DNA from 3 places in the Brevibacillus sp. HB1.1 genome. Region 2 is predicted to be linked to each of the others. Evidence: riboswitches for the same ligand, from Rfam matches in the RefSeq annotation. Region 2 holds a riboswitch; each other region holds the start of a gene.
The links. Region 2 has a riboswitch for S-adenosylmethionine ahead of HPY27_RS18055 (2,3-diketo-5-methylthiopentyl-1-phosphate enolase). Riboswitches for the same ligand answer to the same signal wherever they lie in the genome.
Positions count from the first base shown of each region.

Region 1: it holds a riboswitch for S-adenosylmethionine, as region 2 does, so the genes downstream of both, HPY27_RS03275 (homoserine dehydrogenase) here and HPY27_RS18055 (2,3-diketo-5-methylthiopentyl-1-phosphate enolase) in region 2, are expected to answer to the same signal.
Region 3: it holds a riboswitch for S-adenosylmethionine, as region 2 does, so the genes downstream of both, HPY27_RS03855 (aminotransferase class I/II-fold pyridoxal phosphate-dependent enzyme) here and HPY27_RS18055 (2,3-diketo-5-methylthiopentyl-1-phosphate enolase) in region 2, are expected to answer to the same signal.

Region 1 is NZ_JABMIV010000001.1:667,937-670,194, forward strand. It holds gene HPY27_RS03270 (CapA family protein) at 1-2, shown strand, start outside; gene HPY27_RS03275 (homoserine dehydrogenase) at 65-1,330, opposite strand; SAM riboswitch class I at 1,417-1,528, opposite strand; SAM riboswitch class I at 1,595-1,701, opposite strand; gene HPY27_RS30325 (hypothetical protein) at 1,796-1,930, opposite strand; cobalamin riboswitch at 2,090-2,258, opposite strand, start outside.
Region 2 is NZ_JABMIV010000006.1:316,342-318,599, forward strand. It holds SAM riboswitch class I at 47-192, opposite strand; gene HPY27_RS30620 (anti sigma factor C-terminal domain-containing protein) at 334-438, opposite strand; gene HPY27_RS18050 (sigma factor) at 390-641, opposite strand; SAM riboswitch class I at 772-948, shown strand; gene HPY27_RS18055 (2,3-diketo-5-methylthiopentyl-1-phosphate enolase) at 1,035-2,249, shown strand; gene HPY27_RS18060 (2-hydroxy-3-keto-5-methylthiopentenyl-1-phosphate phosphatase) at 2,246-2,258, shown strand, end outside.
Region 3 is NZ_JABMIV010000001.1:789,445-791,702, forward strand. It holds gene HPY27_RS03850 (trans-sulfuration enzyme family protein) at 1-109, opposite strand, end outside; gene HPY27_RS03855 (aminotransferase class I/II-fold pyridoxal phosphate-dependent enzyme) at 106-1,269, opposite strand; SAM riboswitch class I at 1,364-1,483, opposite strand; gene HPY27_RS03860 (pyridoxamine 5'-phosphate oxidase family protein) at 1,558-2,016, opposite strand; gene HPY27_RS03865 (DUF5665 domain-containing protein) at 2,154-2,258, shown strand, end outside.

The DNA of each region.
Region 1 (2,258 bases), on a different contig from region 2:
GACAAAAGAAGCCGTGTTTCCAGGTAACTAGAAATACGGCTTTTCTTCTTATTTTTCCTCTTACTTACGCAGATTCGATAATGGGGAAGCAGCGAACTTCTAAGCCAAAATCATTTTTCAATAGGGACTCGTGCTCTTTACTGATTCCTGTCACGATCAAACCTGCACGCAATACGCCCCCCAAGTCGAATTGGACTTTTAGTTTATGCACGTTGACTCCTGCTTGCTGAAGGAAATACAAGACACGATCTGGCGTAGCAGTATGACATGAGCCCTCTAGATAACACAGGACGCGTTCCTCCGAATCCACCGTGACTCCTGCTTTGTCAGCCGTTTTTTCTTTCCAAGTAGGATGAGGTGTGAATGGCTGTGTCAATAAATAGGCCAAATCCTCTACAACTGCACTTGCTGTAGGGAGCTCTCCTGCCCCTCTTCCTGTAAACAACAAGTCTCCCACGATGTTGCCCGATAGCTGCACAGCATTAAACGCGTCGTGGATTTGCGCCAACGGATGACTCAGCGGAAGCATGGTTGGTTCAACAGATAGGCGAATTCCTTGTTCAGCTTGATAGGCCTGCGCGATGAGCTTGATCCGGTACCCCAGCTCACTCGCAATCCGAATGTGACCCGCTGATAAATCTGAAATCCCTTTACGAACAACATCTGCTAGCGGCAGCGATTCTCCGTAAACAAGCTGTGCCAGGATGTACAACTTGTACATAGCGTCAAAGCCTTCTACATCCGAACGAGGGTCTGCTTCCGCATAGCCCAACTCCTGCGCTTGCTTGAGCACTTCCTGATAAGAGAGCTGTTCTGCTTCCATTTTCGTCAAAATGAAGTTCGTTGTTCCGTTGAGAATACCGCGAACACCTTGGATATCGTTCGTGCGAAGGAACTGCCGGAGCACGCTCAAGATCGGGATGCCCCCTGCCACACTCGCTTCATAGGCCAGATGTACTTGATGCTGATTTGCCAAATCGACTAGCTCTGTTCCTTTTTTCGCCAGAAGTTCTTTGTTGGCAGTTACTACATGGCAGCCCTTTTCGATCAAAGCACGGACGTAGTCATAGGTAGGTTCTACACCGCCCATGACCTCCACCACGATATCCACATCGCTTCTCAATACTTCCTCAAAGTCAGTTGTCAGTAAAGCCGGGTCGACATGAACCGCCCGCTCTTTTTCCGAGTCACGCACCAAGGCCTTGACGATCTCAATTCGTTTTCCCAGACGAGAAGCCAGCTTCTCCTGTTGCGAACGGATCGTTTTGATTACGCCTCCACCCACTGTTCCCAATCCCAATAATCCCACGCGTACCACTTCTGCACTCATCCTGACCACCCCATACCCCGAATTTTAGATAAAAAGAAAAGCCATCTTCGATAAGAAGAAGGCTTGTTAGTAGCTAATGCTCCTCCTCCTTATCTCCCAGGACGTATATGTCCTGCAGGAATTGGCACCTTGTCACAAAATATGCGTGACGGTTGCCGGGCTTCATCGGGCCAGTCCCTCCACCTCTCTGGATAAAGAAAATATGAAATTAAAAAAAACCTTCTTCGCTAAGAAGAAGGTTCATCTACTAATGGAGTAACCCGCTTCTTATCTTTCGAGACGAAACGTCTCGCAGGAATTGGCACCTTGTCGCAATATGCGACGGTTGCCGGGCTTCATAGGGCCAGACCCTCCACCTCTCTGGATAAGAACTATTTATGCTGTTGAGCTTTATTCTAAGAAATTCCAAGGCAAGCGTCAACAAAATTCTTTCTTTTCTGATTGTAAGCTGATTTGACAAGGCTTTCAGTTGGGAGTGAACAGGCTTTCTACCTCTTCCATACTGCAGCAAGTGCAATGAAACACACCCTCCTGACCTTCCTCAGGCAGCTCTTTTTCCTCGACATATCCGCACCATTGGCAAATGAAAAGTTGAATCATCGCACGCCCTCCTCTTCTTTTATCCTGCCCAAAATAAAAAGAACATTTTCCGCTCGACCGTGACGATCGTTAGAAAATGCCAGAAAAAGAGGGACGCACTTGTCCACGCGCTGTTTTTCGCAAGCCATCTCTAACACCTCCCTATCTCCCGTAGGTCTATCAGTGTTGTCGAAACAGGCAGGTCTCCTGACTATGGGTTCATCGTCTAGCGTCGCCTTCCCCGTCTATTTTGATAGACCAGTGGCTTGTTGGACGCTGACTCCCCTCTTACAGTGGCGGGACCGTGTCGGATTTGCACCGAGCTTCCCTATTATCCTTGTGGCGAATT
Region 2 (2,258 bases):
AGAAAAGAGGTCGCTGTCGTCACGTGTAAGAACCGTGTTGATGTCCCCCTTATCTTCCAGACTACTTTTGTTTCTGCAGGAATTAGCACCGTGCATGTCGCCTGTCAATCAGTCGCTTCCTTGCGTCTGAATGGCGTCATGTCGGTTGCCGGGTATCATCGGGCCAGTCCCTCCACCTTCTCTGGATAAGGTATCCAAATCGTATTCGGTTTTTGATTTAGTTTGAATCATACAACCAACGCTTCCACGATGTCAACACCCTTTTGTGCAAAAATTCGCACCTTGCTATCAGTAGCTGTATTGTGTTCCCGATGCCGCAGGTCGCTCCCAATTTCACCAGTCTATCTTGCCTAGAAACGCTGCTGTTATTGACTTTTCGGCCTTGAGCTTCAGCAGTTCTTTGGTAGGTCCGGTGAGGACGGCTCCGTAGATTCGCACTCCGTTTTGAACAGCCAAGACCGTACTTTTTCCCCACGGTAGTCGTCCAAGGAAGAGTAGGCGCGACAAAAGGTTTCCTGTGTCAGATCCTCTGCCAGCCTCTCATCTCGTGTCAGCCGGAAAAGATAGCGGTACATATCGTTTACATGCAGCCGGTACACATCCTCCAGACCTACTTTCCCAAGCCGTTCACACCCCTTCATCCCTTACCACGAAGGAAGTGCCAAATAGTTTCACCTTCGTCTCATTTTTCTTCTAACCTGCTGCACATTCTCTGCAAAAACAAGGATTGACTCCTGACAATGAACGTCATATCATGGGGGAAACGAATAACTCTTATCGCGAGCTGGCTGAGGGACTGGCCCTATGATGCCCGGCAACCGGCGCTATACCATGAATCGTACGCGGATGATGCGTACCTTGGATAGCGAAACGGTGCTAATTCCAACGGATAAGAGTCGAGATAGAGCCTCTTTGGCTTGTTTCGGCTACTGACCCGAGAGATGAGAGGAGACGAGACGCTTTCATAGTCGACAACCGCCTCCCCGCTCAATGGGGAGGCTTTTTTTAATCATTCAAGGAGGATGAGACGTACCATGAGTGAACAACGTATCCTCGTCACCTATCTCACACAAGCAAAAGACTTGAACAAGAAAGCGCAAGCCATTGCTGTCGGCATGACAGTCGGTTCCTGGACGGATCTGCCGCTTGCCAAGCAAGCTGAGCTAGCGCCGTATCTTGGTGAAGCCGTGAGTGCAACACCGCTTGCGACACTGGAAAACGGAGAAACACGCGGTTTGATTACCGTCAGCTATCCGACCCGCAATTTTACAGCAGACATTCCATCCTTGTTGACCGGAATATTCGGCAAACTGTCGATGGATGGCAAAATTAAGCTCGTCGACATCGTTTTCCCTGACTCATTCCTTCAGGCTTTTCCTGGACCGAAGTTCGGCATTGATGGTCTGCGCGAACGTTTAGGGGCACATAACCGTCCGCTCTTGATGAGCATTTTCAAATCGTGCCTGGGCCTTCCTTTCGATGACCTGAAGACGCAATTCCGGGCACAAGCCTTGGGCGGAGTCGATCTCGTGAAAGATGACGAAATCTTCTTTGCAGATGACCGCGCTCCTTTTATCGAACGGATCAAAGCGTTCAAGCAAATCGCCCAGGAGACAGAAGCCGAAACAGGCAAGCCCGTCCTTTATGCAGCCAACCTGACTGGACCAGTGCATGAGCTGAACGAAAAAGCGAAACGTGCGGTAGATGCAGGTGCTGACTGCCTCTTGTTCAATGTGCTGGCCTTTGGATTCGATGCCCTGCACCGTTTGGCAGCCGATCCCGATGTACACGTACCGATCATGGCGCATCCAGCATTGGCAGGCGCTTACTATCCATCACCTGACTACGGTATCGCCACCCCGCTTCTGCTCGGAACGTTGATGCGCGTAGCTGGTGCAGATTTGGTACTCTTCCCATCTCCATATGGCAACGTCGCCTTGGACAAGACAGAAGCGTTACAGCTCGCCAAGCATTTGACCGACCCACTGAATCGTGTACGCCGTTCCTTCCCGGTTCCATCTGCCGGCATTCATCCTGGGCTGGTTCCACAGCTTTATCAAGACTTCGGTCTGGATCAAATTGTCAATGCAGGTGGTGGAATCCACGGTCATCCCGGTGGAGCAACCGCAGGAGCGAAAGCATTCGTCGCCGCGATTGAGGCTGTCACCGCAGGCCGAACACTGGAAGAGGCTGCCGCAGAATCGCAAGAACTGGCGATCGCCTTGGAAAAGTGGGGTGGTGCACGATGAGCAAGAAGC
Region 3 (2,258 bases), on a different contig from region 2:
CGATATCAGCCTGATGAAACGTCGAAGCTTGATAAATCGGAACCGACGACGCACCTGTGAACGGGTCAATGCAAGTCGAACCGTGGAGGATCTTGGTTGCAAAATTCATCGTACACTCCCCCCTACGACCAAACTAGCATTCAATGCCTGAAACAAATCGGCTACGACATCATCTGGATGCTCGATGCCAACCGACAGTCGCAACAATCGATCACAAACACCGACATGCTCTCTGACTTCTTGCGGGATATCGGCGTGAGTCTGCGTTGCCGGATACGTACACAATGACTCGACACCACCCAGACTTTCCGCAAAGGACACGATTTGCAGATTTTGCAGGAACAATCCCACCTGCTCTACATCGCGTACGCGGAACGATACCATCCCACTATGCCCAGTCGCTTGATTCACCTGTATCTCATGCCCCGGATGCTCTGGTAGACCTGGATAAAATACCTCCGCCACTGCCGGATGCTCACGCAGCTTTTTCGCTACAATCAAGGCATTGGATTGATGACGCTCCATCCGCAATGCCAATGTTTTCATCCCGCGAACGAGAAGCCAGCAATCTTGTGGTCCAAGTACAGCACCGATTGAATTGTGCAAAAACCGGATTTTTTCCGACAACTCTTCCCCTTTTGTTACGATGAGTCCAGCCAGCACATCGTTATGTCCTGCCAAATACTTGGTTGCACTATGTAAGACGATATCTGCACCAAGCTCTAGTGAGCGTTGACAATACGGGGTTAAGAATGTGTTGTCTACAATCGTAAGGAGCCCGTGCTGTTTCGCCAATTGCGTTACTGCTCGAATATCGGTAATCTGCATGAGCGGATTGGTTGGTGTCTCGACGAAGATCGCCTTTGTCTCAGGGCGAATCGCATTTTTGAGTGCACCAATGTCACGCAAATCCACATACGAAAACGTCAGACCATAGCGAGAGAGCACTTGCTCGAACAATCGATAGGTTCCCCCGTACAGATCGAGTGAAACGATCAGATGATCCCCTTGGGAAAACAAGCCCATGACGGTATGAACAGCAGCCATTCCTGAGGCGCAAGCGAAACCTGCATCTCCTGATTCCGCTTCAGCGATGGTCTCCTCCAAAATAGTGCGAGTAGGATTAGCTGTGCGTGTATAATCGTATCCAGTGCTCTGGCCCAAGGCCGGATGGCGATAAGCCGTTGCATAGTAAACAGGAAAGCTCACCGCCCCTGTTTTTTCATCTCTGCCTACTCCCGCCTGAATCAATTTCGTTTCCAAATTCATGTCTGTTTCTCTCCCTCCAATAGTGTACGAGGGCATCAAAAAAGCCCTCTTTCCTCTGAAAGAAGGCTTTGTTTACGTCACCGTAAGCAAATCCTTCTCATCTTTCAGAGTTTGATAACTCTGCAGGAATTAGCACCATTATCTCCCTGTTAAAATACAGGTGATTGGTTGCCGGGCATCATCGGGCCAGTCCCTCCGCCGCTCTGGATAAGAAGATTGCTATTCAATTTGATTGACCCTAATACTAAAGGATCGGCAGGATTCTTGTCAACAATTTATTTCCACCCGTTAATTTGCATCTTTCAAGGCGGTCATCACTTGATTGTCCAGCTTCGCTGCCGCGTTTTTGTCATACGTCTTTTCATATTGTGGTTCTACGGAAATACGGGAACCGTAAAACATAATATCACGAACAGCCTCAATTTTGATTTCTGCCATGGCCAGCTTGAGCGGAACGCCTTCCAGTCGGTCTGTTTTGACAGAAGCACGACCATTAATGGCGAAAGACGAGCCGGCACCGATCAAATGCAAGACAACTTGCGGTTCCTTCGCAATATTAGCCAAAATACGTGAGCGATTATCCACGGCAAAACGAATCGTATCGGCGGTGACAGCATACGTCCAGGACAAGGAGCTGAGCGATGGTGCTCCTGACTCATGGTCTACTGTGCCCAAGGTAACAAAACGCTCCTTTTGCAAGAGCTTGAATAAATCTTCAGAAAGAGATTGGGAAACAGTTTCAGCCATTTCAAAGCCTCCTAACAAACGTTTTGTACGTTCATTTTACCCTTCGCCTAGCTGATAGGCAAACGTTTCCTCTTCACCTTGATTCTGGTTGTCTTTTTCCCTAGACTGGTAATAACGATACCGAATGATGGAAGGGGATGGACAGCTTGTCGCCTACAGACCGCCTCATGCAGCAAATTGATCAAGTCCTTGAAGAGCTTCAGGAAGTTCGGAAGGTAAATGAGCGGATGCATAAAATTGCG